Regions from separate parts of the Mediterraneibacter flintii genome, predicted to be linked through region 3. Evidence: riboswitches for the same ligand, from Rfam matches in the RefSeq annotation. Region 3 holds a riboswitch; each other region holds the start of a gene.
The links. Region 3 has a riboswitch for thiamine pyrophosphate ahead of thiC (phosphomethylpyrimidine synthase ThiC). Riboswitches for the same ligand answer to the same signal wherever they lie in the genome.
Positions count from the first base shown of each region.

Region 1: it holds a riboswitch for thiamine pyrophosphate, as region 3 does, so the genes downstream of both, thiM (hydroxyethylthiazole kinase) here and thiC (phosphomethylpyrimidine synthase ThiC) in region 3, are expected to answer to the same signal.
Region 2: it holds a riboswitch for thiamine pyrophosphate, as region 3 does, so the genes downstream of both, ACZ5C4_RS02700 (energy-coupled thiamine transporter ThiT) here and thiC (phosphomethylpyrimidine synthase ThiC) in region 3, are expected to answer to the same signal.

Region 1 covers NZ_AP031405.1:1,278,979-1,288,940, forward strand. The annotation lists gene ACZ5C4_RS06090 (LysR family transcriptional regulator) at 1-558, shown strand, start outside; gene ACZ5C4_RS06095 (ATP-binding cassette domain-containing protein) at 601-1,347, shown strand; gene ACZ5C4_RS06100 (SufB/SufD family protein) at 1,337-2,257, shown strand; gene ACZ5C4_RS06105 (YbaK/EbsC family protein) at 2,316-2,783, opposite strand; gene thiW (energy coupling factor transporter S component ThiW) at 3,054-3,566, shown strand; TPP riboswitch at 3,564-3,675, shown strand; gene thiM (hydroxyethylthiazole kinase) at 3,740-4,561, shown strand; gene thiE (thiamine phosphate synthase) at 4,548-5,216, shown strand; gene ACZ5C4_RS06125 (HAD family hydrolase) at 5,222-5,878, shown strand; gene thiD (bifunctional hydroxymethylpyrimidine kinase/phosphomethylpyrimidine kinase) at 5,932-6,759, shown strand; gene ACZ5C4_RS06135 (helix-turn-helix domain-containing protein) at 6,960-7,853, shown strand; gene ACZ5C4_RS06140 (Na+/H+ antiporter NhaC family protein) at 7,962-9,491, shown strand; gene ACZ5C4_RS06145 (C39 family peptidase) at 9,484-9,962, shown strand, end outside.
Region 2 covers NZ_AP031405.1:571,805-581,766, forward strand. The annotation lists gene ACZ5C4_RS02670 (hypothetical protein) at 1-415, opposite strand, end outside; gene ACZ5C4_RS02675 (hypothetical protein) at 435-662, opposite strand; gene ACZ5C4_RS02680 (hypothetical protein) at 821-991, opposite strand; gene ACZ5C4_RS02685 (EFR1 family ferrodoxin) at 1,571-2,335, shown strand; gene ACZ5C4_RS02690 (carbohydrate kinase family protein) at 2,362-3,324, opposite strand; gene ACZ5C4_RS02695 (hypothetical protein) at 3,648-3,890, shown strand; TPP riboswitch at 3,944-4,049, shown strand; gene ACZ5C4_RS02700 (energy-coupled thiamine transporter ThiT) at 4,091-4,756, shown strand; gene ACZ5C4_RS02705 (LacI family DNA-binding transcriptional regulator) at 4,955-5,971, shown strand; gene ACZ5C4_RS02710 (ABC transporter substrate-binding protein) at 6,214-7,509, shown strand; gene ACZ5C4_RS02715 (carbohydrate ABC transporter permease) at 7,657-8,571, shown strand; gene ACZ5C4_RS02720 (carbohydrate ABC transporter permease) at 8,590-9,429, shown strand; gene ACZ5C4_RS02725 (aldo/keto reductase) at 9,445-9,962, shown strand, end outside.
Region 3 covers NZ_AP031405.1:3,368,053-3,378,014, reverse strand. The annotation lists gene ACZ5C4_RS16160 (restriction endonuclease subunit S) at 4-1,041, shown strand; gene ACZ5C4_RS16155 (DEAD/DEAH box helicase family protein) at 1,107-4,457, shown strand; TPP riboswitch at 4,539-4,649, shown strand; gene thiC (phosphomethylpyrimidine synthase ThiC) at 4,866-6,170, shown strand; gene ACZ5C4_RS16145 (hydantoinase/oxoprolinase N-terminal domain-containing protein) at 6,298-8,160, opposite strand; gene ACZ5C4_RS16140 (flavin reductase family protein) at 8,164-8,739, opposite strand; gene ACZ5C4_RS16135 (cobalamin-dependent protein) at 8,964-9,962, shown strand, end outside.

The DNA of each region.
Region 1 (9,962 bases), 2.1 Mb from region 3:
GTTTTGCAAAAGTATTTGTCCAGATATCCCGATGCGAAAATACATATGGAAGTGGAAAATACAAATGCTTTGTTAAATAGACTAGATGAGGGCAAGATAGATTTTGCGATTGTAGAAGGTTTTTTTAAGAAAAGAGAATATGATTTTCTACATTATTCCACAGAAAGATATATTGCTGTCTGTGGCAGAAATTATTCATTTTTGAAGAAGCCAGAGAAAGTAGAGGACTTGTTTGGAGAGCGTCTTTTACTTCGTGAACTAGGCTCTGGTACAAGAGAAGTGCTGGAAAGATTTTTAAGCTCTCAGAATTACAGTCTGGAGGATTTTAAAAAATCTATGGAAGTAGGAAGCCTGCAGACGATTAAAGAGTTGACAAAAGCGGGATGCGGTATTACATTTTTATATGAAGTTGCAGTCAGGGAAGAACTGGAAAAAGGAGAAATGCAAAAGATATGTCTGAAAGACTTTCAGATTTTCCATGATTTCACTTTTCTTTGGAGACGAGGAAGCATCTATGCCGATCGTTTCAAAGAAATATTCCGGAGATTTTCGGTATAAGAAACAGACAATACACAAGATTAGTAAAAGGAAGTGATTCAAGTGTTACAGGTAGAACATTTATTATATGATATTCTAGAAGAAGGGCGGCAGTCAGAAATTCTCTCAGATGTCAGTTTTACTGTGCAGGATGGAGAAATGCTGGTGATTACAGGACCCAATGGAGGCGGTAAATCTACTTTGGCAAAGCTGCTGATGGGGATTTACAAAGAGACAGCGGGGAAAATTTATTTGGACGGACAGGATATTACAGAACTGTCAATTGACGAGAGGGCGAAAGCCGGAATTGGTTTTGCATTTCAGCAGCCTCCACGCTTTAAAGGAATGACTGTAAGAAGGCTGTTGTCTCTTGCAGCGGGAAAAGTGCTGGATGAAAAAACCTGTTGTGAGCTGCTTAGCAGTGTAGGCTTATGCGCCAGGGAATATATCGACAGAGAGGCAGATGCAACATTATCCGGCGGAGAAATGAAGCGGATTGAGATTGCGACGGTTTTGGCGAAACGACATGCACTTTGTATTTTTGATGAACCAGAAGCCGGAATCGACTTGTGGAGTTTTTCTATGCTGATTAAACGGTTTGAACAGATTCACAAAGAGAAGAAGGAAAGTTTGATTTTGATTTCGCATCAAGAGCGAATTATTCAGATGGCAGATAGAATTATGGTTATTTCCGAAGGAAAGTTAGAATCCATCGGTGCAGCAGAAGAAATTATGCCGAGCTTATTTGGAAAAGAGTTAGATTCCTGTGAATGCCGCAGACAAAAAGGAGGGGATCTCTATGGAGCTTAATAAAGTGACGCAGGATGTATTAAATGTAATAGATTCCTATGGATTTAAGCAGGAGGGAGCATATAATTTAAGATTGAACGGTATGGCTGTGTGTCATGGAGACAGCAGACATATCCAGATAGTAAAAAAAGCGGATAAGGCGGGAATTGACATTCATATCAGTGGGGAAGCAAAAGACGAGCAGGTGCATATACCTGTCGTGATGTCCAAAGAAGGGATTGACGTTGTATATAACGATTTTTATATTGAAGATGGAGCAGACGTCACAATCGTTGCCGGCTGTGGAATTCATGGAGAAGGATGCAGTGAGACAAGACATGACGGTATTCATACGTTCCATGTAGGAAAAAATGCCAATGTAAAATATGTAGAAAATCATTATGCGCAAGGCAATGGAACTGGAAAAAAAGTGCTGAATCCAGTTACAAAGATATATGTGGGAGAAAATTCAGTCTTTACGCTTGAGACATCCCAAATTAAAGGGGTAGATTCTACAGAAAGGGAAAATTATATTGAACTGGCAGAAAACGCAAAGCTTTTTGTGACAGAAAAGCTGATGACGCATGAAGATCAGACAGCAGTTTCGAATATGGATGTGTATCTAAATGGAGAAAACAGTTCTGCGCGGATTGTGTCACGTTCTGTAGCAAAGGGGACTTCCAGGCAGGTATTTCATCCAAAAGCAATAGGAAATAACCTTTGTCATGCACATATTCAGTGCGACTCCATTATTATGGATGAGGCTGAAATCAGCTCTATTCCAGAAATTAATGCAAGACATATAGATGCGCAGATTATACATGAAGCAGCAATAGGAAGAATTAATGATGAACAGCTTACAAAGCTGCGGACATTCGGGCTTAATGCAGAAGAAGCAGAGGCAGTAATTATAGAGAATTTCCTGAAATAAAAGAGAAGAATTCAATACAGTAGATATGTAAATAAAAAAGTGGGGGGTTCCCACTTTTTTATTTACATACATCAATCCATTCTTTTGTATTGGCATATTTTTCTAGTTCACCACAGGTTAATTCTACGGCCGAATTTGAACTGCCGGCAGCAGGAAATACAGTGGTAAAACGCTTTAAAGATATATCTAAATAAGTAACTGCTGTATCCGGATTTCCAAAGGGACAAACTCCCCCGATTGCATGCCCTGTATAAGCTTCTACATCATCAGCAGATAACATTTTTGCCTTCATTCCAAAGAAATGTTTGAATTTACTATTATCTATTTTCATGTCTCCTGCTGTTACGATTAGGATGGCCGCGTCCCGTTCTTTTGTGTAAAAAGAAAGGGTTTTAGCGATACGGGCAGGTTCTACTCCGGCGGCCTGGGCTGCCAGTTCAACGGTTGCACTGGAAACGGGAAACTCTATTATTTCTTTATTTATATTATTGTTTTTAAAATAATTTTTAACGATTTGTACGGACATAGTAAACTCCTTTATTGAATTACAAAATCATGGTGAAAAGACAGATTTGATTTTACTGCCGTTTTTTATTATAACAGAATCGTCTTTACAGTAAAAGTAGATTGTGATAAGATATTTCCGGATATCCGACAAAAGTTTTCCTGGGCGGGGAGCGCCGTCTGGGTTTTTACTGTACTTTACGTACGAGGTACGAAAATAACCTGCGAGGGAATCCGTGTTCCGGAGTGAGAGGATACCAGTGAGTATCGACCGTTATTTCAGGAGGTTAATATGAAAAACAATCACGTGAAAAAACTTGCTTTGGCAGGTATTCTTGTAGCTGTCGGTATTGTATGTTCGCCATTATCTATTCCGGTCGGCGCCTCAAAGTGTGCTCCGATTCAGCATTTTATTAATATATTAAGTGGCGTGTTTTTGGGGCCGGGGTACGCAGTAGGAATGGCATTTGTGACAAGTCTTTTGCGAAATTTGATGGGAACGGGGACACTGCTTGCATTTCCAGGGTCTATGTGTGGGGCATTTCTATGCGGCATATTGTACAAATATGGAAAACATCTTCCATATGCATATGCGGGAGAGCTGTTTGGAACATCTGTTATCGGAGGACTTTTGAGCTATCCGGTCGCTGTACTTTTGATGGGAAGTAAAAGCGCAGTGTTTGGCTTTGTAGTTCCATTTTTCATCTCTAGTTTTGGTGGTACTATTTTGGCAGTAGTGCTTGTCACTGCAATGAAAAAAATGAAAATACTAGATGTGTATCTGGGAAACTTGAAGTATCAATAAAAATAATAGGGGAGCTTGCGTGCGAAGCAGGCTGAGAGTAGGCTGAAGCGCCTAGACCCGTAACCTGATTTGGATAATGCCAACGTAGGGAGAATATAAACGCATTTGTAGCGGGTATACCTCATTGGTATACCTGCTTTTTACTATTTATGAAATATAGGAGGAGTTGACGTATGATAAAACAATGCATGTTACAAGTCAAAAAGACAGCACCGCTGATCCACAATATTACAAATTATGTTACGGTCAATGATGTGGCAAATATTCTTTTGGCATGCGGGGGAAGTCCGATTATGTCGGATGAAGCGGAGGATGTAGAAGACATTACTTCTATTTGCTCTGGTTTGAACATCAATATTGGCACCTTGCATAAGACCAGTATAGAGGGGATGTTTAAAGCGGGAAAGAAGGCCAACGAATTAGGACATCCGGTTTTGCTCGATCCAGTTGGGGCAGGAGCAAGCACCTTGCGCACGAATACAGCGCTGGAATTAATGAGAAAAATCAACCTGACGGCCATTCGGGGAAATATATCGGAAATAAAGACATTGGCATATGGGAAGGGGACTACAAAAGGCGTAGATGCGGATGTCGCCGATACAGTAACAGAGGAAAATTTAAAGACTGCAATCGACTTTGTAAAGGAATTTGCGAAGGAAAGCGGTTCTATTATTGCGGTGACAGGAGCGATTGATCTGGTTTCAGATGGTGACACATGCTATGTGATTCGGAACGGACGTCCGGAGATGGGAAAGATTACAGGCACCGGCTGCCAGTTATCCGGCATGATGGCAGCATATTTGGCAGCAAATCCAGAAGAACGTCTGGCGGCAGCGGCGGCATCTGTCTGTGTGATGGGGCTTGCGGGAGAAATTGGCTGGAAATATATGCAGAGAGGGGACGGAAACTCGGCATACCGCAGTCGGATTATTGACGCAGTCTATAATATGACAGAGGATGAATTAGAAAGAGGTGCAAAATATGAGGTGTTCTAAAGAAAGCCTGTTGCTCTACGCGGTAACAGACAGAAGATGGCTGGCAGGAAAAACGTTGTATGAACAGGTGGAAGAGGCGTTGAAAGGAGGCGCCACCTTCATACAGCTCAGAGAAAAAAATTTGGAGAAGAAAGAATTTCTAAAGGAAGCAAGGGAGATAAAAGCACTCTGTGAAAAATATAAGACACCATTCGTGATTAATGATGATGTAGAGATAGCAAAGGCTATAGATGCAGATGGCGTGCATGTAGGGCAAAGTGATATGGAAGCAAAGGATGTACGTGTCACATTGGGAAAGGAAAAAATAATTGGAGTTTCGGTACAGACAGTAGAACAAGCTCTGGAAGCTCAGAGACACGGTGTAGATTATCTGGGGGTCGGATCGGTATTTGCAACGGGAACAAAGGAGGACGCAAAAGAGGTAAGCCATGAGACTTTGAAGGAAATTTGCGAAGCAGTAGATATCCCTGTCATTGCCATCGGCGGAATTAACGAAAGGAATGTGATGAAGCTGGAAGGAAGCGGGATCTGCGGAATAGCAGTTATCAGCGCTATTTTTGCACAGCCAGATATAAAGGAAGCGGCAAGGCGGCTGCATAGACTTGCCGAAGAAATGATAGACAGAATGTCAGGGAAAAAGAAAGGGACAATATAAGCAAAATGATAAAAGGCGTCATATTTGATGTAGATGGGACTCTTTTGAATTCCATGCCAATTTGGGAGAACTTAGGTGAATTATATTTGAAAGGCTTAGGAATTACGGCAGAGAAAGGCTTAGGAAATATTCTGTTCGAGATGAGCATGGAGGAAGGGGCGGCATATTTGATTGATGTATATGGGCTCACTCTTACAGTGCCGCAGGTAGTGCAGGGACTTAGCGAACAGGTAGCAAAGTTTTATAGAGAGAAAGTTCCCTTAAAAGAGGGGGTAAGGCAGTATCTGAATGAATTTAGAGCACGGAATATTCCTATGTCAATCGCAACGGCCGGAGACAGGAAGAATACAGAAGCAGCGTTGAAACGGTTAAAGGTGTATTCTTATTTTCAGGGGATTTTTACTTGTTCTGAAGTAGGCAGTGGAAAGTCACATCCAGATATTTATCTGGCAGCGGCGCTTCAGATGGATACAGAACCTAAAAATACATGGGTGTTTGAGGACGCGTATCATGCTGTGTTGACGGCAAAAAAAGCCGGATTTAGGACAGCAGCTGTGTATGACAAAGCGAATGACAAGCAGCTTGCGAGGATTTGGAATACAGCAGATATTTATCTGCCAGAATTTTCGGATTTTGAGCTGTTTTATAAAAGAGCATCTTAAGATAGAGAAGCAGAGAGCAGAAATTGACACTGACACTATGAAAGGAGACAAACATGAAAACAGCATTGACAATTGCTGGCAGTGATTCCAGCGGAGGCGCCGGCATCCAGGCAGACATTAAGACAATGACGGTAAACGGTGTATTTGCTATGAGTGCAGTGACAGCCTTAACTGCACAGAATACAACCGGTGTAGCAGGGATTATGGAAGTGACACCTGCATTTTTGAAGGAGCAGTTAGACAGTATATTTACAGATATTCGTCCGGATGCGGTAAAAATCGGGATGGTATCCTCCGCCGGATTGATACAGGCGATAGCAGAAAAATTAAAAGAGTACCATGCCAAGCAGATTGTCGTAGATCCGGTAATGGTAGCGACCAGCGGAGCAAAATTAATCAATGATGATGCGGTTTCGGTATTGAAGGAGAAATTACTTCCTCTGTCGGATATAGTAACTCCCAATATTCCAGAGGCGGAGGTGCTTTCAGGAATAGAGATAAAAACGGAAGAAGATATGACAGCAGCAGCGGAGATAATTGGCAAGCTCTATCACTGTGCTGTATTGTTAAAAGGCGGACACCAGTTAAATGACGCCAATGATCTGTTGTATTCCCAAGGAGTCTGCCGGTGGTTTTACGGAAAACGTATCCATAATCCAAATACACACGGTACAGGATGTACGTTATCCAGTGCGATTGCTTCGAATCTGGCAAAAGGGTTTTCTATGAATGAATCTGTCAGACGGGCAAAAGAGTACATATCGGGAGCACTGTCGGCAATGCTTGATCTAGGAGCAGGAAGCGGCCCAATGAACCATGCTTTTGATATAAAAGGAAAATATACGAAAGAGAAGACGCAGAACAAGGACAGTAAACAGTAATGCTGTGAGCTGGCTGCGGTATCGCGGCGGACAGGGAAGGAAAATTCCCCTATCCTATCATGCAACCGAAAATTTACATGATTTTCTCTAAATGCAACCTCATTTTGCTTGTGCTTACATAAGGATTTTCATATAATCGGGGAGGATGAAAACATACGTCCAGACCGGTCAAGAAAAGGAAGAAAGGCAGGAAGTTAAAAATGAGTTTAGGTCAGAATCTGCAATTTTATAGAAAAAGAAAGAATATTACCCAGGAACAATTAGCAGAACAGCTTTGTGTGTCTCGGCAGACCATATCTAAGTGGGAGGCAGATGCATCCTATCCAGAAATGGAAAAGATACTGCAGTTATGTGAAATGTTCGGGTGTTCTATGGATACGCTCTTAAGAGGAGAGGCAAAAGAGGACTTGGCAGAGGATACGGCAGGATATGACAGCCATATGAATCGCTTTTCCAAAAGGATTGTTATTGGGATCGAATTGATTATTTTAGGAGTAGCAGGCGGTATACTGGCAGATTCCTTTTATGCGCCGGCATATATATCAGATTTAGTGACATTTAGTTTCGTGATAGCAGGAGCGCTGGTACTTGTGGCGACAGGACTTCAGCATAGAAGGTTTGCAGAGAAAAATCCGAAGATTCAGCCATTTTATAAGGAAGAGGAAATAGAGAGGTTTGAAGAAAAATTTCCGGTTTTTATTACAGGAGGAATTGGGGTAATTTTAGCAGGCGTTGTTGTATCGGCACTTAGTGAACAGTTTCCAGAAGCTAAGGGATATACAAAGGAAATCTATAATGCAGTGCTGCTTTTGTTTATTGCGGTTGGAACAGGGCTTCTAGTCTATGCTGGCATGCAGAAGTCAAAATTTAATATCAAAGAATACAATGAAGAGAACAAGCCGAAATCATCTCAAAAAGAACGTCTCCAGGGAATGTGGTGCGGATGCATTATGATATTTGCTACCATTCTGTTTCTTATAGGTGGATTTATATTTGGAAAATGGGAAATATGCTGGATATGCTATCCGATTGGCGCTTTGTTTTGCGGGATTGCCTCTATCATTATCAATGGAATTTATAAGGAGGAGCCGTAAAAAGCAAGAAAAAGATTGTATATTGCGGGAAGATTCGATAAAATGTATATAATGTCTGTTGGCAGAAAGGCTGCTGAGAGTCTAAAGGAAAGAGAGAGAGGTTTTTTCATGGACGGTTCAATTTTTATCGGAACATGGTGGTCACTAGTGCCGCCGCTTCTCGCAATCCTTCTTGCTTTTATTACGAAGGAAGTGTATAGCTCACTTTTTATAGGAGTTGCTGTAGGAGCATTTTTATACAGTGGGTTTGATCCCTGGAACGCATTTGTATCATTTTTTGAGATTATGAAGAACAGTATGAACTTAAATATTCTTATCTTTGATGTACTGCTCGGCATGATTATCGTACTTATGGCAAAATCAGGAGGCTCGTCTGCATATGGAAACTGGGCGGGCAAAAAAATCAAAAGTAAGAAAAGTGCATTGCTTGCGACAACTGGACTTGGGGTTTTAATCTTTGTAGACGATTATTTTAACTGTCTGACTGTAGGTTCCGTTATGCGTCCTGTGACAGACCGCTATAAAGTATCCAGGGCAAAGCTTGCATATATTATTGATGCGACTGCGGCTCCAGTATGTATTATTGCTCCGATTTCAAGCTGGGCGGCTGCGGTGAATTCCTATGTACCTGAGGATGCGGGGATTACAGGATTTCAGCTTTTTCTGCGGACAATTCCATACAATCTTTATGCACTTCTGACGATTCTTATGGTGTTATTTATCATTCTTTCAGGGTTTGATTTTGGATTGATGAAAAAGCATGAGAGAAATGCAGAAAAGGGAGATTTGTTTACAAGCGGAGGAGAAGAGTTTGACAAAATAGAGGAAGAATCTGGTTCTAAAAAAGGAAAAGTAATCGATCTTGTACTTCCGGTAGCTGTGTTGATTGTTTCGGCTATAGGAGCAATGATTTATACGGGCTTCTTAGGCGGAGCAACCGATTTAGTGACCGCTTTTTCGGGGTGTGATTCGGAGACAAGCCTTATTTTTGCCACAATGGTGACGGTATTGTTTATGTTTCTTTTGTATATACCGCGAAAGGTTATTACGTTCAAAGGATTTATGGACAGCTTTGTAGAGGGATTTAAGCTTATGATACCGGCTGTGGCAATTCTTATCTTTGCATGGTCTTTGAAAGGCGTAGGCGATGCGCTCGGCATTGCAGATTTTGTAGGGAATGTTGTGGGCAGCAATGCACACGCCAGCATTTTTATACCAGTCATAATGTTTGCGGTTGCAATTTTTCTTTCATTTTCTACAGGGACTTCCTGGGGAACATTTGCTATTTTGGTGCCGATTGTAGTCGCTATGTTTTCGGACGCTTCGAATATGGAAATGATGGTGATTGCCGTTTCTGCAGTGCTTGCAGGAGCTGTGTGTGGTGATCATATCTCACCTATATCGGACACAACCGTTATGTCCTCCGCGGGAGCACAGAGTAATCATATCAATCATGTCTCTACACAGATGCAGTACGCGGCAGTTGTCGCCGGTGTATGTATGGTTGGCTACATAGTCGCAGGGCTGATAAAAGTATGGTGGATCACACTTGGACTTAGTGCCGCACTGTTACTTTTGGTATTATTTAGTATGAAACTATTTTTGGGACGGTCTCAAAAGGCGGCGGAAAATGGTTAGGATAAATGTGCCGTATATCGACCAAAGCAGAAGGTATCCGACGGGTTGCGAAAGTGTATCTGCTACGATGCTGTTGAGATTCCTGGGAGTTGAACTTACAGTGGATGAATTTATACAGGACTATCTTCCATGTAGGGCATTCGAAACGGTGAATGGAGAAATTTATGGCCCCAGTCCCTATGAATATTTCTGTGGGAGCCCTTATGACGAAGATGCATTCGGCTGCTATGCGCCGGTGATACGCAGTGCTTTAGAAAAGGTGTTAGGAGAACCAAGGATAAAGGCACAGCTTGGAGAACGAGCATTTAAAGTATTGGATGAAACTGGACAAACGATAGAATATCTGACAAAAACTTATATAGATAAAGGTATGCCAGTCATTTTGTGGGCATGTATTAATATGCGTGTTCCAGTGATTGGACCACAGTGGATGCTGCTGGATACAAAAGAAACCTTTACATGGATATCGAA
Region 2 (9,962 bases), 2.8 Mb from region 3:
CTTTCAGTTGTTTATATAGCGCAGAATCACTAGGTAAGATTTCTTGTACTACTTCTAGATAGTCCACATACTCTTCTTTTGGGATTTTTCGAAAATCACTCCATGCCCAAGCTGGAACGCCCGATTTCCCATGCCAACCATATTTGTTTAGTACATTAATAGTTTCTTGGACGAAAGCTTTTTTTGTTTTTTCTTTATGCTTTGTATATGTGTATTCTCTTTTTAGATGGTCGGAGAGATTTCCACTGCAATTCGAGTCTAAATACCCTCGTTTCTCGAGCTGATTTAATGTACTTTGTAAGGCGGTGAGAAGAGCCATCTGTATGTTCTCGTTTTGTGATTTTGAAAATATTCGGCTTTCGTGAGGAATGTTGACAGCGATATATACCTGTGCTTTGCTCAAGCAGTTTTTCATTGTGCTCCCTCCTTTAAACTCAATTATTGCAAGAAATGTTTTCTAGTAAATAGCGAATAGCGGTATCGTACAATAGGGTGTTTAGCTCAACGTCTTTCATTTTGCGTCCACGGTAATACCCCAAAGCTACGATAATCTGTCTAATAGTTTCGTAGGGGACATGAAGTTGCTTTGCAATATCTGAAATCCATGCACTACGCTCTCCGTAAAGTTTATTAATAAGTTCTAACACTTCTCTGCTTGTCATTTTTTCCTCCTCTTTTAATATGATGTCATAAAAATAGCATACAAAAATGATATTGTCAACATCTATTTGATGAATTGATAGATGATAAATTGATGTTTTCGAGGTGAAAAAATGAGCGATAGAAAAATTTGGTATCTATCGCTTATGTTATAATGAGTTTATTGTTCTGAAATTGTTTTACTTTGTTCATGATTTAAACATTCTTTCAAGGCATATGAAACAGTAAATCCTTGTGTTACGCGTGAATCCCATTTTTTTGATAAAATTGTTTGCAATTTTTCTAAATTTTCAAGGGCTTCTTGAGATAGTGTTAAAGTTGTGCGTGCCATAATTAATCCTCCTCTATATTTTATTAATATTAAAATAACATATCAAAAAACATCTGGTCAACATCAAATTGATGACAAAATAGGAGGGGATATTGAACATGGGATAGATAGCATTAAGATGTTACTTATCCTGAAGACAATCTTAATTATATCATTGCTGTTTAAAGATTACTCTACGGCATTATTGGCTTCGTCCAGCCCTTTGACAGTAGAGACATTTATCGACTATCTAAAATTATTCTATGCGTCTTTAAACTATCCAAAGTTTTATTATCAATTCCAGATTTCAATAATTTATACTGACTAATATTTTTACATTTCATATTTTCCCATAATGGAGAGTAATCTATCATTGTAATTACCATCTTTTCCTACTTTTTGATAGAAAAATTTTGTTTCATTATATATCAATGCGAAGTCAGAAGTATAAGATAAAATTTCTTTCTAAGCATATTTTAAGTAGGCTATTATGTATAGGGATACATGAAATTATAAAGAATAAGAAATATATGATATAATAATACAAATGTATGGCATCCTGTATGACTGCGAAAAAAATATAAAAAGAAGGTGAATAAAATGATATTTTATTTTTCAGGAACGGGAAATAGCGCTTATATTGCAGAACGAATTTCCCAGGCGTTAGATGAAAGAATCTGCTCATTAAACCAGGAGATTAAGAACCATCGACTTTTTAAAGGAAAGACACCCGAACGGCTGATTTTTGTATTGCCAACCTATTCTTGGAGGATACCGAAGGTTGTGGAGGAGTGGATTTTAAAATCCAGATTTTATGGTACACCAGAAGCATATTTTGTGATGAACTGCGGAGGAGAAATTGGAAATGCGGCAAAGTATATAAGAAAGCTCTGCCGTAAAAAAGAGTTTCTTTACCGAGGATGTGCGGAGATTGTTATGCCAGAAAATTATATTGCCATGTTTTCTGCACCTGATGAGATGGAAGCAAAAGAGATTATTGCGAAAGCAGACCCCAAGATTGATGCAGTGATAGAACAGATTGCAGAGGGGAAAACGCTGGAGAAGGAAAAAGAAGGGTTCATGGGCGCAGTTTTAAGCGGACCGATTAACATTCTATTTTATCCAGCAGTAGTACATGCAAAAAAATTTTGGGCAGACGACCAGTGTATTGGATGCAGAAAATGTGCAGATGCCTGCCCGTTGAATAACATTACAATGGAGGAGAGAAAACCTAAGTGGCACAACAAGTGTACACATTGTATGGCATGTATTACAGTCTGTCCCACAAAGGCAATTGAATACGGAAAGAAAAGCGCGGGTAAACCGAGATACCGCTGCCCATACGGACAGATGAGAGAGATATGAGCTGGCAGTGAGTGTTTAGTTGAGAATTATACCGGACAGTATCCTGTATCAGAAAGAAATTTTTCCGCCTGTGCTCTGCTTTGCACACCAGAAGTAGCTCCGACAGACTGGACACAGATGGCAGCGCAGGCAGAGGCAAAAGACAAGGCATTTTTAAATGAACTGCCGCGCAGGAGAGCAGAAAGAAAACCTGCGGCAAAATTATCGCCGGCTCCAGTACTGTCTATTGCGTTTACTCTGAATGCAGGCATGGAAAGACTTATCTTATGATTTTTAGCAAAGCATCCATTCTGTCCGGTTTTGATGATGACATTTTTAACCCCATAGTTTAAAAAGACTTCTGCCATATCAGCGTAGTCTTTTTTCTTTGTATAAAATCTGGCCTCTTCTTCATTGGGGAAGATATAGTCAATATAAGACAAGGCTTCCTTGATGTCTTCAAGTGTGACGGGTGTTTGAAGCGGAAGTTTGGTATCCGCTGTTACAATGGCTCCGGAAGCTTTTGCATCACGGCAGATTTTAGTAATGATTTCTGGGCATGTTAAGGGTGGTCTGAAAAGACTGGCAAGAGAGACTATCTGTACCTTTTTAAACAGAGAATGGGAAATCTGTAAGAAATCGTTCAGACAGAAAAAGGCATTGATCGATTTTCGATTTCCATCAGCGTCTACGAGTAGAGGGGCAATAGGAGTGTGTACCGCGTTATTACGGATGATATTGGTTGTACATATTCCGCTGTCAGTAAGGAGGTTGGTTAATATATCTCTGGCAAGATCGTTTCCGAGGACACAGACAGTCTGTACGCTGTGACCCAGACGGGATAAAACAACGGACTCATTGAATGCATCTCCGCCAGGGGACAAAGTGACAGAATCAGCAGTCTGCACACGTTCTTTATAAGAAGCACTGTTCCATCCTTTTATGATACAGTCCATAAGAACCTGACCAATACAAAGGACTTCTGGTGTTGTGTGAGTATGTATATTCATTTTCGCAGCCTCCTCATGCTCTAAAAATAAAAGGTATGTCGGCCGTCTTCATCAGAGAAATACAGATAAAAACGGCTGGATGCTAAAATTATATCATATCCATATATATTTGTCATAGAAGGATAGACAGACTTTTTAGGCGAGAAATCGATTTACATGCATAAGAAAAAATAATAAGGAGTCGAGTAGAGCCTAAGAATATACGTTGACAGTCTATGAAAGCAGTGCTACTCTAATAATATGAAGTTAGCGATTGCTAACCAATCTGATATATATCAGTATTCTAAAGCTGGAAGTTCATAAAAGGAAAGAAGGTCTGTACAATGGGAAGATATTACCGATTGTCAAAGAAAATTACAGAAGAGACGGCAGAAGAAATATTAAGGGAGATACGGGAAATTGAAGGGGCTGGAGAGATTACATTTGTAATGGACAATACTTGCCTGTTTGTAGATGTAGACAGAGAAAAGTATCCGCAGATTATGGGAAGAGCAGTGAATATATGCAGCAGAGTAGGAAAAGGGTGTGAGTTGTCCTTCGCTGGTTTCGGGCAGGAAAATAAATAGTGTTGCTTGACATTTACCGTATTTATGTTTATGATAAAAATCAAATACATAGGAATGATAACAAGGGGAGCTTGTGCTACAGGCTGAGAGGAAGTTTATAACTTCGACCCATAACCTGATTTGGATAATGCCAACGTAGGGATTTACGGTATGTGGGATTGTGCCCTCCTTGTTTTCAAAAAATAACAAGGAGGGTTTTTATGTTTGATCTATTAGTGAATGGGGAAGGCAGTCTGACGGCAGCAGGTTATGCGGTGAGTATTGTCGCTGGAATCCTTCTATTTATAGCAGCGTCTTTCTTTGCAGGAAAAACCTCGGAGAAAAAGAAGATGACAGCAAAACAGCTTGTATTTTGCGGTATGGCGATTGCATTAGCGTTTCTGACATCTTATTTAAAAGTATTTGAAATGCCCTGGGGAGGCAGTGTGACCCTGTGTAGTATGCTGTTCATTGTCTTGGTAGGAAACTGGTATGGGCCGAAGACTGGAATTTTGGTGGGCTTTGCATACGGACTTTTGCAGTTTTTGCAGGAACCTTATGTGTTGTCCTTTTTTCAGGTATGCTGCGATTATATTCTTGCCTTTGCAGCATTGGGGACAGCAGGATTCTTTGCAAAAAGCAGATACGGGCTAGTCAAAGGTTATATTGTCGCTGTGATTGCGCGAGGGGCTTTTCATGCACTGGGAGGATACCTGTACTGGATGAGTTATATGCCGGATAATTTTCCGCAATCTTTAAAGAGTATTTATCCAATTGCATATAATTACAGCTACATTCTTGCAGAAGGGGCGATTACGCTGGTGATTATTTCTATTCCTGCTGTGGCAAAAGGACTGAACCGGATTCGACAGATGGCCTTAGAATAAAAGTGAGTGCCGGGGCAGAGGAATGATGAAATCCATAGAAGTGTTTATTGTAAATCTGTACAATAAATGATATGTAAAATTATAAGTTATCCACAAAAAAAGCCAGGATGGGAAAAAGACATTGACGTAGTCAAGATACAGTGCTATTATATAGGCAAATAGGAAAACGATTTCCTGCTTTGTAAAAGGAGAACTTATATGGCGGTTACGATTGCAGATATTGCGAAGGAAGCAGGAGTTTCCATTTCTACTGTTTCCAGGGTGATAAATAACACAAAGCCAGTGAGTCCGGAATTAAAAGAAAGAGTATACCGGATTATAGAAAAAAATCATTTTACACCAAACGCATTGGCGCAGGGATTAATTACAAAAAAGACAAATATCGTAGGCGTTATAGTACCAGATATTTCCAATGCGGTTTTCGGAGCTCTGACAAAGGGGATCAATAGTGTATGTTCCAACAAAGGGTATACGATTATGGTATGTGAATCGGGGGGAGAGCTTGAACGGGAATTAAATCTTTTGAACATTCTTGAGGACAGGCAGATTGACGGCGTTCTTTTCGCGGGAGTGGACGTTAATCAGGAATTGGTCGATGCTATGCAGAGAAAGGATTATCCGGTTGTCCTTGTGACGCAGGAATGCTCCGTAAAAGAAAATATAATTGATACAGTGACACATGATAATGTACAGGCACTTTATGATGTTGTGATGTTCCTGCATGAAAACGGGCATGAGAGAATTGCATATTTAGGAGGTCCAGAGTATGATTTTTCTTCTGGACAGAAGCGGCTGAAAGGGTATAAGGAAGCACTCAGTGCACTGAAGATTTCCGTCCCGTATTCATATATTGAACAGGTACAGTTTTCTTTTCAGGGGGGATATGAAGGTATGAAGCGCATCTATGAAGAGAATAGTATTCTTCCTACAGCCGTGGTAACGGGAAGTGATTTGATTGCAATCGGGGCAGTACAGTTTTTGAATGGCCAAGGAATAGGCGTTCCAGAAGAAATATCTGTAATCGGATTTGATGATTTAGATTTTGCTACTTATTTCAGGCCGGAGTTGTCTACTGTTAGGATTCCTTATTTTGAGGAAGGGGAGATTGCGGCGAAGGAATTGTTGAAATATATGACGGGGAGTAAAACAAAAGCCTCTACACATTATGTACCTCACAAGATTATTCGGAGAGGTACTGTAAAAGTATTAAAATAAAGAAGGTCAAGAGCTGAAGTTGGTTTCAGCTCTTTCAAAATAGTTGATAGGAAAACGCTTTCCTAATAGATAAAAAGAAAATGATAGTTCAATAATTTGAGAAAAGGATGAGAATTAAAAAGGAATATTCTTAAAAGAAAGAATATTCAGTTTTTTGTCAAAAAAGGAAAACGCTTTCCAATGCCAGAAGATTCTCCCAAAAAGGGGAATTATATAAAATAATAAATTTAAAAGGAGGAAACATGATGAAAAAGAGAATGAAACAAATTGCAGCGTGTATGATAGCGGCCACGATGGTTGCTGGATTGGCAGGATGCGGCGGGAACAAAGACGGAAACAGCGGTTCCGGTGGAGGCTCTGGAGACAAGATTACCCTGCACTTTTCTTTTGACCAGGGTGTGGGAGAACCTACGCAGCAGATTGTGGACAAGTTTAATGAAAGTCAGGATAAGATACAGGTTGAGACGGTTCTACTTCCACAGGATGCAAACCAGGTTCACGATGACTTCGTGAATAAACTGGCTTCCGGAGACACGAGCGTAGATATTATGGGACTTGATGTCGTATATGTTTCAGAATTTGCTTCTGCCGGATGGCTGATGGATCTAACAGACAAGGTCGATACAAGCGCAATGCTGGAAGGACCGGTAGCGGGTGCAACTTATGACGGAAAACTGGTGGCAGCACCGTGGTTTACAAACTCCAGTGTTCTGTTCTACCGGACAGATGTATTGGAAGCACTTGGAGCAGAGGTTCCCACTACATGGGAAGGCTGGATGGAGCTGGCCGACAAGGCAGTTGGTACAAATGGAATCGAATATGGCGCTGACTTCCAGGCAGCACAGGCTGAAGCACTTGTAACAAACTGGGTAGAATATGTATGGGGTAATGGCGGAGATATACTAGATGAAGACGGAAAGCCGGTCGTAAATTCTGAAAATAATATCGAAGCGACCAATATTATGAAAACACTGGTAGACGAGTATGCGCCAGAGGGTGTCACCACCTATACGGAGACAGAAAGTGAGCAGGTATTTAAAGAGGGTAAGTGTTTGTTTATCCGTGATTGGTCAGGATTCTGGTCAAGTGGACAGGACGAAGGCTCTAAGGTGACAGGAAAAATTGCAGCTACCAAGCTTCCGACAGGCCCAAGTGGGGAAGAATCTCATACATGTCTGGGCGGGCTGGATCTTGTTGTAAATAATGCAATCAGCGATGAACAGAAGGAAGCAGCAATAGAGTTTATCAACTATATGACAAGTGCAGAAACACAGAAAGAAATGACACTGATTTCTTCACAGCCGCCGGTAGTAAAAGATGTGTATACAGATGAGGAAATTTTGGAAGAAATTCCATTTTATGCAGATTTCTATGACATTATTATGACAGGAAAGTCAAGACCAATGTCTCCACAGTATGCAAAAGTTTCTGATGCAATTCAGAGAAACATTCACCAGGCATTGACAGGAGAGGCAGAGGTAGAAGATGCATTAAATACACTGCAAAGTGAAATCGAAGAACTAAACAGCGAAAAATAAGCACTTCGTGTAATCGTGCGCACGCCGCGTAACATAAAACCTGTCTTCTGGGCAGCAGCGCGGCGGCGCATAAGAGACAAAAGCTCTTTAGGACAGAGGGACAATCAATTTGAAGTGGGCTTGCCCGCTTTGTTTAAGGAGGCAACTATGACGGGTAAGAAGAAAAAGTATAATACTCTCCAGAAAACCGAGACAAGGGATGCCTGGATTATGATGGCGCCTGCGATTATCATGCTTTTGATCATAGCAGTATATCCAGTTCTACGCACAATCTGGTTGAGTCTCCATGAGATGGTACTGACGGATCCAGGCAGCGGCTATCCATTTATCGGCCTGGAAAATTATATAAATATTTTAAAAGATGAAAGAGCCCTAAACTCTATTTTATTTACATTGAAATTTACAGTTACTACTGTGTTTTTTGAATTACTCATCGGCTTTGCGGCGGCGCTTGTGATGAATAAAGCATTTCGTGGCAAGGGACTAGTCCGCGCGGCAATTTTAATTCCGTGGGCAATCCCGACATCCGTTTCGGCGCTGATGTGGAAGTTCATTTACAACGACCAGTACGGGCTGTTCAACGATATATTGTACAAGCTGGGGATTATTGACAGTTATCAGGCGTGGTTAAGCACCGCAGACGGCTCCTTTATGGCACTTGTTATTACGGATGTATGGAAAACAGCTCCGTATATGGCGCTGTTGATTTTGGCAGGTCTGCAGATGATTCCGGAGGATCTTTATGAAGCAGCAAAGATTGACGGGGCGAATGTCTTTCAAAGATTCCGATATGTCACTTTACCAAATGTAAAGGGTACAGTATTAGTCGCACTTTTGTTCCGTACACTGGATGCGTTTCGTGTATACGATCTGGTGTCTGTTATGACCGGAGGTGCAAATCAGACGGAAAGCGTATCTCTGTATGCGTACAACAACTTGATGAAATTCTTAGACTTTGGGTATGGTTCTGCGATGGCGGTATTGGTGTTTGTCATTGTGTTTATCATCAGCCTGATCTATATGAGGGCGATGGGCGACCAGCTGACCGGTTCATTAGACTGATAGAAAGAGGGTGGACAAATGAACAGAAAAATGACACATGGAATCAAACAGATTTTCTTTTATCTATTTGTCATCGTCTTTGTAGGGATTATTATTCTGCCGTTTCTGTGGCAGTTTCTGACATCGATTAAACCGATGTCAGAGATTTCAGCTATACCGGCGAAATGGATTCCAAGCGAGATAAATATACAATATTATTTTAATGTATTTGAAAAACATCCTTTCGGCAGATATTTAATGAATAGTTTTATCGTGGCAGTCTGCACGACTGTATTAGGCCTCTTGGTAGGAGCTTCTGCGGCATATGCGCTTGCGCGGCTGAGATTCAAGGGAAAGAAGATTCTTTTAATGGCGATTTTAAGTATCTCTATGTTCCCTGCGATTGCGACATTGAGCCCAATTTATCTGTTGTTAAAGCAGTTCAATCTGTTGAATACGTATCCGGGTTTGATTATCCCGTATATTACATTTGCACTGCCGCTTGCGATCTGGCTTCTGACGAATTTCTTCTCACAGCTTCCTAAGGGCTTTGAAGAGGCGGCTTCTATAGATGGGTGTTCCCGTGCCGGAATTTTCTTTAAAATTATGCTTCCGCTTATCAAACCGGCTATTTTTTCTGTAGCTTTGATTGTATTTATCAATGCATGGAATGAATATATCTATGCGCTGACCTTCATGACAAATGACTTGATGAGAACAGTACCGGTAGGAATCGCCATGTTCCCAAGCAATTATGAAATGCCTTGGGGTGATATGGCGGCAGGTTCTGTCATTGTGACAGTTCCGCTGATAATTCTGGTATTGATTTTCCAGAAAAAGATTATTGCCGGACTGACGACAGGCGGAGTAAAAGAATAAGGAGAGTAAGACAAAATGAAAACAGTAAAAATAGACGAAGCATTTGAAATATCTCAGGTGGTAGCGGGATGCATGCGTGCTGCTGATGCTGGGATGGAAGGGGATACCTTTCTAAGATTTGTAGAAGAGTGTATGGAAATGGGGATCACTACGTTTGACCATGCGCCGGTGTATGGAGGATATACCTGCGAGAAATTATTTGGCGACGCGGTTTTGAGAAAAAAACCAGAGCTGCGGAAAAAAATGCAGATCGTGACAAAGACAGGAATCGTACTTCCGGGAAAAAATGGAAACAAGACGATTTATTATGAATCCTCTAAACAAGAAATCAAAAAAGAGATGGAAGCGTCTCTTGTAAATCTAGGTACGGATTATGTAGACCTCCTGTTGGTACATCGTCCAGATCCATTAGCTGATCCGGCAGAAACAGCAGAAGCGCTGGACACTCTGGTAAAGGAAGGAAAAGTACGTTATATTGGCGTGTCTAATTTCATGCCTTCTCAGGTAGAAATGCTGCAAAGCTATATGAAAAA
Region 3 (9,962 bases):
AATATGAGAGTAAAACTTGAAGATGTTTGTGAAAGAGGTTCGTCAAACCTTAGACAATCAGATGTGATAGATAAAGCAGGAGAATATCCGATTTATGGAGCTACGGGTTATTTAGGAGATGTTGATTTTTATCATCAAGAAAAATCATATGTAGCCGTTGTTAAAGATGGTGCGGGTATTGGCAGAACGACCTTACACCCTGCAAAATCCTCTGTAATTGGTACTATGCAGTATCTTATACCAAAAGAAAATATTCTTCCGGAATATCTTTATTATGTAGTGAAACATATGCACTTAGAGAAGTATTTTACTGGTGCTACTATTCCGCATATTTACTATAAGGATTACAAAAAGGAAACGTTTAGTTTAGCTGAACTTGAATTGCAGGTTGAGATTGTCAGTATTCTAAAAAGAGTTGAAGACATAATTGCAGTGCGAAAGCAGGAACTTGAAAAATTAGATGAATTAATCAAATCCCGATTTATCGAGATGTTTGGAGAGCCGGAAAACAATAATAAGGCATGGCCAGTCAAGCCTTTAGACAAGCTTTGTGCTGTAGGCTCGAGCAAGCGTGTATATCAAAGTGAGCAGGGCTTTGAGGGTGTGCCATTTTGGAGAATATCTGATTTAGTGAGCAAAATAGATACAGGAACCGTAGATAGCACATTGTTTATTTCGGAGATAAAATATACAGAATTGAAACGATCCGGGCTGGTTCCTGTAACCGGCGATATACTGGTGACATCTCGCGGAACGCTTGGAAGATGCTATATAATTAAGGATGAAGACCGTTTTTACTTTCAAGATGGAATGATTAGCTGGTTGAGCAATTATTCTGAAGAAATTACGCCTCTATATTTGCAATACCTATTTACTATGAGTGGATTCAGGAAGCAAATTGACAATATGCAAGCTGGTTCGACAGTTGCTTATCTTTCTATTGCAATGCTGAAAAAACTGCAAGTTATGGTGCCAGATAAAGCGCTGCAAGACCACTTTGCTGCTTTCGTCACCCAGATCGACAAATCAAAATTGCATTAATCCTGAAATTAAAATATCCAAATAAATTTATCTATCTAAAATATACAGTAAAGGATGAAGAAGGCATGAGTACGAACTTTGATTTTTTGAAAAAGGATAAGCAGTTTCGTTCATTTTCTGAACAGGCTGCAGAGGCAGAGAAGAGTCTTATGATCTCATCGGCGACATCAGCAATTTTGGCAAGGCGCGCTTTGGAGCTTGCTGTACGCTGGGTCTATATTAACGATGGTTCTTTGCATCTTCCATATCGGGACAATCTCTCTAGTCTGATTCACGAAAGCAGTTTTCGGTCTATTATTGAACCGGGTTTATTTCCTATGCTGAGGTTTATTGTAAAGCTTGGAAATGAGGCTGTACATACGAATAAGAAAATTAAAAGAGATGACGCTGTGTTATCTTTGCGCAACCTTTTTGAATTTTGCAAATGGATAGGATATTGTTATTCAGCAGAATATGAGGAAACTGCATATGATGAAAATATTCTTGCAGATACAACAGAGCAGAAAAAAGTAAGAACGGATAAGCTGCAGATACTATATGAAAGTCTGTCACAAAAGGACAAAAAATTAGAGGAACTCCGGAAAGAAAACGAAGAGCTTCTGAAACAAATGACAAAGGTACGTGAAAATAATGCTGCTAATCGAACGTTTCAGATTGACAGGATTACAGAAGAAGAAACAAGAAAGAGATACATCAATCTTGATTTGATGGAAGCAGGGTGGCAGCTTGGGAAAGATTGTCTGGAAGAAGTGGTCGTTAACGGGATGCCAACCGGTACAGGCAAAGGACGTGCAGACTATGTACTCTTTGGGGAAAATGGACTTCCTCTTGCCGTTATAGAAGCAAAAAGAATAAACAGCTCTCTGTCGCAGGGAAGCCAGCAGGCAAAATTATATGCCGATTGTTTGGAAAAAGAATATGGGCAGCGTCCACTTATTTTTGTTACAAATGGATATGAGATGGAACTAATAGATGATTACAATGGGTATCCGGGGCGGAAGGTTTCAGGTATTTTTACAAAAGAGGAACTACAGCTGAATATAGACCGGAGAGAAATACGAAAACCATTAAAAAATATAGAAATCAAGGATGAAATAACAAACCGTCCATACCAGAAAGAGGCTGTAACAGCAGTCTGCGAAGCGATTCAGAAAAGGCACCGAAAAATGCTGATCGTACAGGCTACAGGTTCGGGAAAAACGAGAGTGAGTATCAGCATAGTAGATGTTTTAAGAAGACACAACTGGGTAAAAAATATACTGTTTTTAGCAGACAGAACCGCACTGGTTAAACAAGCAAAGAATAATTACAGTAATCTACTGAAGGATTTGAGCTTGTGCAATCTTTTGGATAAGAAAGATGATCCGGAACACAGCAGGATGATTTTTTCTACATATCCGACTATGATGCATGCTATTGATGAGACAAAAAGAAAAGATGGGAGCAAACTTTTTACACCGGGCCATTTTGATTTAATTATTATAGATGAAAGCCATAGAAGTATTTATAAAAAATATCAGGCGATTTTTGAATATTTTGACGCGCTGCTGCTTGGTATGACAGCGACTCCGAAAGACGAAGTGGGTAAAAATACATATGAGATTTTTGATTTAGAAAGAAATGTGCCTACTTATGCATATGAACTGGGACAGGCGGTAAAAGAAGGGTATCTGGTGGACTATACAACTTTGGAATATAAGACCCGGATTATGGAAAATGGGGTTCACTATGATGAACTTTCGGAAGAGGAAAAGGAAGAATTTGAGGAAACATTCGGAGACGATGAGAATATCGAAAGAGATATTTCCAGTACTGCGATTAATGAGTGGCTGTTTAATAAAGACACAATCAAAAAGGTTCTGCAGGAGTTGATGGAAAAAGGGATAAAAGTAGAGGGAGGGGATAAATTAGGGAAAACAATTATTTTTGCAAAAAATAGCTCCCATGCAAAAGAGATTGTAAGAATCTTCCATTCTATGTACCCAGAGTACGGTGCGGATTTTATTAAGCAGATAGATTACAGTATCAAATATGGAGATACTTTGATTGATGATTTCAGCATGAAGGAAAAAATGCCGCAGATAGCAGTTTCTGTGGACATGCTGGATACAGGGATTGACATACCGGAGATTTTGAATCTGGTATTTTTTAAAAAAGTAAGAAGCTGTTCTAAATTTTGGCAGATGATAGGCAGAGGAACAAGGCTTTGCCCGAATCTCTTTGCGCCGGGACAGGATAAGGAACAATTTTTGATATTGGATTTTTGCAGTAATTTTGAGTTCTTTCGAGTGAACAGACGCGGAATAGAAGTGAAACCAGGTGAAACACTGGCAGAAAGGATATTTAACTGTAAAGTAGATATTGCTAGAGCATTACAAGAATCTCAATTTAAAGAAGAGGAGTATGTGCAATACCGGGCAGACCTGGTAAACGGACTAAAAAATGAGATAGTGCAGTTGGATAATCGAAGCTTTCGTGTTAAACAGCATTTGCAATATGTAGAAAAATATAGAGATGAGATGGCGTGGAGGACGCTGGAAGCAATAGCGGTTTCTGAGTTGAAGAGACACATAGCGCCGTTGATTGTACCGAAGAAAGAGGAGGAATTGGCAAGGAGATTTGACTATTTGATATATAGCATTGAACTTGCCGATTTTCAGCATAAAAATGCAACGCAGAATAAAAGGGCGGTAACAGCTGCAGCGGAAGAATTGACAAAAAAATTTGGAATTCCGCAGGTTGAAGAACAGAAGAGCAGTATTGAAAAAATATTAGAAAAGGGCTTCTGGGATAATGCGACAGTTTTTGATGTGGAAGGTATAAGACTGGCGCTTAGAAATTTGATTCAATTTATTGACAGAGAAGAAAGAAAAATTTATTATACGAATTTTTCGGATAATATTTCAGAAGAGAAATGTGGAGAAGCCATACATATAGAAAATAATCTGGAAAACTATCGAAAGAAAGTAGAGTTTTATCTGAAAGAGCATAAGGATAATCTTGCAGTATATAAACTCCGTCAGAATAAAAAGCTGACAGATACAGATATGCAGGAACTAGAACGGATACTGTGGAAAGAGTTAGGAACGCAGGAAGACTATCGAAGAGAATATGGAGACACTCCGGTAGGCAGACTGGTGAGAAAGATTGTAGGAGTAGATCGGCAGGCCGTTAACGAAGCATTTAGTGAATTCCTAAACGAAGAAAAACTAAATATAAATCAGATTCGATTTGTTCGTCTTATGATCGATTATATTGTGGTAAACGGAAATATTGAAGATAATTCTGTACTCCAAAAGGAGCCGTTTAAAAGTGCAGGCAGTATTATAAAGCTGTTTGAAGAAAATATGAATACTGCCCGCCAGATATTAAATATTGCAGATACGATTAAAAAAAATTCAGAGGAAACAGCATAAAATCCATTTAAAGTTGTATAAACCGCAATTTATTACACAAAAGAATTGCAATCCTGTCTGTCTATGTATTATAATATTTTTATAAGAAAAAAGGGGTGCTCGCGTATAAAGCGGGCTGAGAGTAAGCTGAATTGCTTTAACCCATAACCTGATTTGGATAATGCCAACGTAGGGATATACAGCAGATGGACAGATGTATGAAAAGATCTGACTGCCGCAAAGTATACAAGTACGTTGCGGCAGTTTTTTTGATGGTTTAGAAGCTTTACCTTTAAAGTAAGTGACAAAAGCTTCTGTCTTTTGTTTCTTAATAGAACGTATCAGATAAACTGTTGCAGCAGATACAGGCGCCTTTCGTGGAAAACAGCATTATCCGGTACAGGATAAAGAGAAAGGTGGAAGAATATGATGAGAAACTATGCAACACAGATGGAAGCGGCAAGGAAGAGGATTGTAACAGAAGAATTAAAGAAAGTGGCGGAAAAAGAGCAGATAACGGTAGAAGAATTATTACCTTTGGTGGCTGCAGGAAAAGTAGTCATCTGCGCAAATAAAAATCATACTTGTCTCGATCCAGAGGGAGTAGGTTCTATGTTGCGCACAAAAATCAACGTGAACTTAGGGGTTTCAAGAGATTGTAAAGATTATGATATAGAAATGCGTAAAGTTATGGAAGCAGTCAATATGGGAGCACATTCTATCATGGATCTTTCTTCCCATGGCGATACAATTCCGTTTCGAAGAAAACTGACAGCAGAATGCCCGGCGATGATTGGAACTGTTCCGGTGTACGATTCGGTTATTCATTATCAAAGGGATCTAGACACTCTTTCGGCAAAAGATTTTATTGATGTCATCCGACTGCATGCAAGAGATGGGGTAGATTTTGTAACGCTGCATTGCGGAATTACAAGGAAGACAATAGATCAGATACGAAATCATAAGCGGAAAATGAATATTGTATCTAGAGGCGGTTCTCTTGTTTTTGCATGGATGTGTATGACTGGAGAGGAAAATCCTTTTTATGAATATTACGATGAAATCTTGGATATATGTAGGGAATATGATGTGACAATTTCCCTGGGAGATGCATGCCGACCGGGCTGCCTTGCGGATGCAACGGATGTCTGCCAGATGGAAGAACTCATCCGTCTTGGAGAGCTTACAAAGCGCGCTTGGGAGAAGGATGTACAGGTAATGGTGGAAGGTCCAGGGCATATGCCGTTGGATCAGATCGCGGCAAATATGAAAGTGCAGCAATCTATATGCCAGGGAGCGCCATTTTATGTATTAGGCCCTCTGGTAACAGATATTGCTCCAGGATATGACCATATTACAGCGGCGATTGGAGGGGCAGTTGCTGCGGCTGCGGGCGCTGCATTTCTGTGCTACGTGACACCTGCAGAGCATTTGGCGCTGCCGAATATAGATGATGTAAAGCAGGGAATTATTGCATCGAAAATTGCAGCACATGCGGCAGACATTGCGAAAGGAGTAAGAGGAGCCAGGGATATAGACGACCAAATGGCAGACGCGCGCAGAGCGCTCGACTGGGAAGCACAATGGGCGTGTGCTTTAGATCCGGAGACAGCGAAGGCAATTCGGGATGACAGAAGTCCGGAGCATGATGATACTTGCTCTATGTGCGGAAAATTCTGTGCGGTTCGCAGTATGAATAAAGCACTGGCAGGAGAACATATTGATATTTTATAAAATAGAGGTATATATTTACGACAGTAGAAATAGAAAAAGGCCAATACTCCAGAAAATGAATGAGAGTATTGGCTTTTTATTACAATGTTCCTGGTTATAGAAACGTTAAGGCCAATACTTGGTATTGTCATATTGAAAAGCGCGGATCTGTAGCCACTGCACGGATAATGCTCTGTATATATTTCCCGCAGACATAATCTGCATCCAGGGAAATAATGACCTCAAGAGAACGTCCACCGGCACGGATTGCCTTTTCCTGTGCGTAGCTTCCTAGATGAGTTTGAGCATATTCTTCCGCCGCTTCTTTTGAATGAAATTCGAGACGCATATCTGGCATGAAAAGAACATATATATCCTGTTCTTTTTGATAGCGCACGATTGCTTCGGCATATTCTGAAACGGGGCAGAGTGCAGCGCCAATAGCATTTGCGACATCGGAATGCGGTGGTATATCTAATTCTACACTAAGTGTTTCGGCAGCAGGTAGAAGCCATGCGGCAGCAGGAGCGCCGATACCAATGATTGGACGTAAAGGACTCACTCTGTTGTGATCATAAGTTTCTGTAATTTCTTCACAGAGGTCTACAATCATTTGACGGATTGTATCTTCACATGTGTAAAGCAAAGTTTCAAGTGCTATACCTGCTGCACGCGCTGTTATTTTTGCTCCGAGTATCGATGCCTTGTCATCCCATGCAAGGTAATCTCCGCGGATATGCTTGATATCAGTAGGAGTCATGCCAGTTTTGATGACTAATCCTTTAGCAACCAGATAATTAAGACTAGATTCGAGGTGCTCTTTCTGGACAAAATTTAACATTTCATCCTGGGAACACGGTCTGGATATAGCATGATAAATTGCTTTATCGCAGTTGTTTAGCCGTATTCCGGAAGCTGTCTTTTCGCTTTTATAGTAAAGAGGAAGGGAAGTTCCTTTCTCTGCTTCAATTTTTAAAAGTGTTTCTAGTATTTGGCTGTTTTTACTGGCAGCAACACAGAGAGGCTCTACACGTTCTGAACAAATACGGACGGCTTTTTCGTGGACGTGTATATGACTGTCACCTCCGACGCCAAAAGTATAGATATTAGCGGCTCGTATATGAGTTTGCCAGCAGTCAACGGTTGCTCCATTGGGATTGATATAGACACTGCCGTTTTCGATGATGGCAATATCAGAAGTTGTTCCGCCCATATCATAAACGAGAGCTTCTTTTTTATTGGTAAGAAATTTAGCACCGATGATACTCGCAGCTGGGCCTGACAATACTGTATCTACAGGGCGTTCTACAGCCATATCCTCCTGCATTAATGTACCGTCTCCTTTGACAACCATAATTGGGGCAGTAATGGAGTATGCTTTTAATGCCTGCTTTACCGCGGCAAGAAAATCACTTATGATAGTGATCAGTCCTGCATTTAGTATCGTTGTGATTGTTCTTTCATAATACCCGAGATTTCCAGAAAGATCGTGAGCACAAAATACTGGAAGGGTAGAGTGCTCCTGGATAATCTGTTTAACTTGCAGTTCGTGAGAAGGATTGCGGATGCTAAGGTAGCCGGAAACGGCGATGGAGTCCACAGTACGATTGAAGGTGCTAACAATTTCTTTGATTTCATTTTCATCCACAGAAAACAGGATATTGCCGTGAAGATCAATCCTACCCTGCACTAAATAGACAGACTCCGCAGGAAGAGGCTCATTGAGCATTTTCCCTATTAGAATTAATCCGACTCTACAGTTTTTTTTCTCAACAATTGCATTTGTAGCTAATGTTGTTGAAAGTGAGACAGAAACAATTTGGTTTTTATGTGCAAAATCTAGTTTACGGATTGAATTTTTGATACCGGTTACAAGGTTTTCTTTGGTTGTTAAAGCTTTGGCTTTACATATGAGCTTTTTATCACGGCTGTTTAATATTACACTGTCTGTATAGGTTCCTCCTGTATCTATACCGAGAATATACGTTTCTGCTGCTATATCCTTATCCATTTGTCACTCCTTTAAATAATCACTTCCTGCTTCAAATGCTTTGCCTACTTTCACGTTATGACTGTAATATTCTGCATGAAATTCATCATAAAGCAAAACATTTAGTTTCAGAGGATCTATGGCGCCTTTTTCATCCAGTACATTTTCAGAGGCGCTCATATTTACTATATCACCAATCACACAGTACATGTAATCGTTGTGGATAATTTCTTCAAGCTTACATTCCATAACAACAGGAAGCTCTGTAAGCACCGGTGCGTATACATAAGTACTTTTTACCGCTGCCATTTTAGACTTGATGAATTTATCCGCCACGTCATTTCCGCTGACTGTGCCGAAATAATCTGCTTCTTTAAGGTGCTGCATGTCTGCGATACCAACAGTAAAAGCCTGAGTAGCTTTGATGTTCTGCGCAGTCTTATGAGTTTCATCCAGAAAGAGTGCTATTTTATGGCGATGGCAGAGTTGTCCCCATGCAGCAGTCATTGTGTTTATAGTTCCATTTTCATTATACGTTGCGGCTATCAGAACTGGCATAGGGAAAATGCCAGGTGCCGGACCAAAATTTTTTCGCTTCATATCGGATTTCCTTTCATCAATATATTAAGTCTGCTGTAACAGATTATAATTAAAATACACTTTGTCAAAAATAAAACAAATATACTTTTGGCTACTACATATTTATCAAAAAGTATATTTTCACATTAACAGAATTCAAATATCTTTTTATTGCAATTATATTTACCATGGTAATAGAGAGAATCAGAGTCACTATGGATAATTTTAGAGGAGGGGACACATATATGGATCATTCTAATACGATTTCTTATATTCGTAATATACTAGATAAAAATCTGCCAGACGGCAGGGTGCTTCTGAAAGAAGGAAGAAAAATCGGAGAAAGCATCGAGATGGGACGCGGTAAATTTCTGCGAGAAACAGGATACGACAGTTATTTCGATTACAAAGAAGAATGTGTCCGAGAAGGAAAAATAGAATGGTTTACACTGATGGGATTATCTTCCTGGGAAGAACACAAAGCCGGTATTCGTGAGTTTAAGGCAATGTGTGATCGATGCGGCTTTGAGATGAATATGTTTTTAAATATTTTCAATATGCGTATGGGACTTCCAAAAGAGATGCGGGAAGGGGCACCCGGTGGTGCTTCATTTATGCTGGAGAGTCCAGAAGAATATTTAGAAGCAATGGAGATTGTTCCAGCGGAATTCGGTTTTACAGATCACCATCTGTCAGCACCTAACACACTTGAAAGTACAATCAATGCCGTCAAGGCAGGCTCCAGGCTTCTTGGAACATTTTCAGAAATCACATTCGATTATCCCGGCTTTCACGATAATGTGAAACGGTTTGGCGACACGGTCAAATCACTTGGAATTTGTTCGACAAAATATGATCAGCATATGAATGTTTTAGGTTATATGGAGGATGGAATTGCGGGCTTCTTTTCAGATTGTGCCTCATTTGTCGCATATGCATTGCTTGAAAAATATATTGTAACAGATTTGTGCGGCGCCAGATATTGTCTTGGATTTGGAGGGCTTCTCCATGAGGGACCACCGCGCGTGGCGCTGGCTATGGCGCTCGCAGAAGTGCTTTCAGAACCAGGACAAAGAGGTGTGCTTTATATTAACAGTTCCACAACAATGCAGTGGGATCACGATATAGATGCGAATTATGGCTCTTCTGCACAGGAATTTTTGCTTGAAATTCTAGTGGAAAAGAAGTACAAACTCGGCATGGGCTTCCTTCCGGTATCGATAACAGAAGCTCTGCAAGTACCG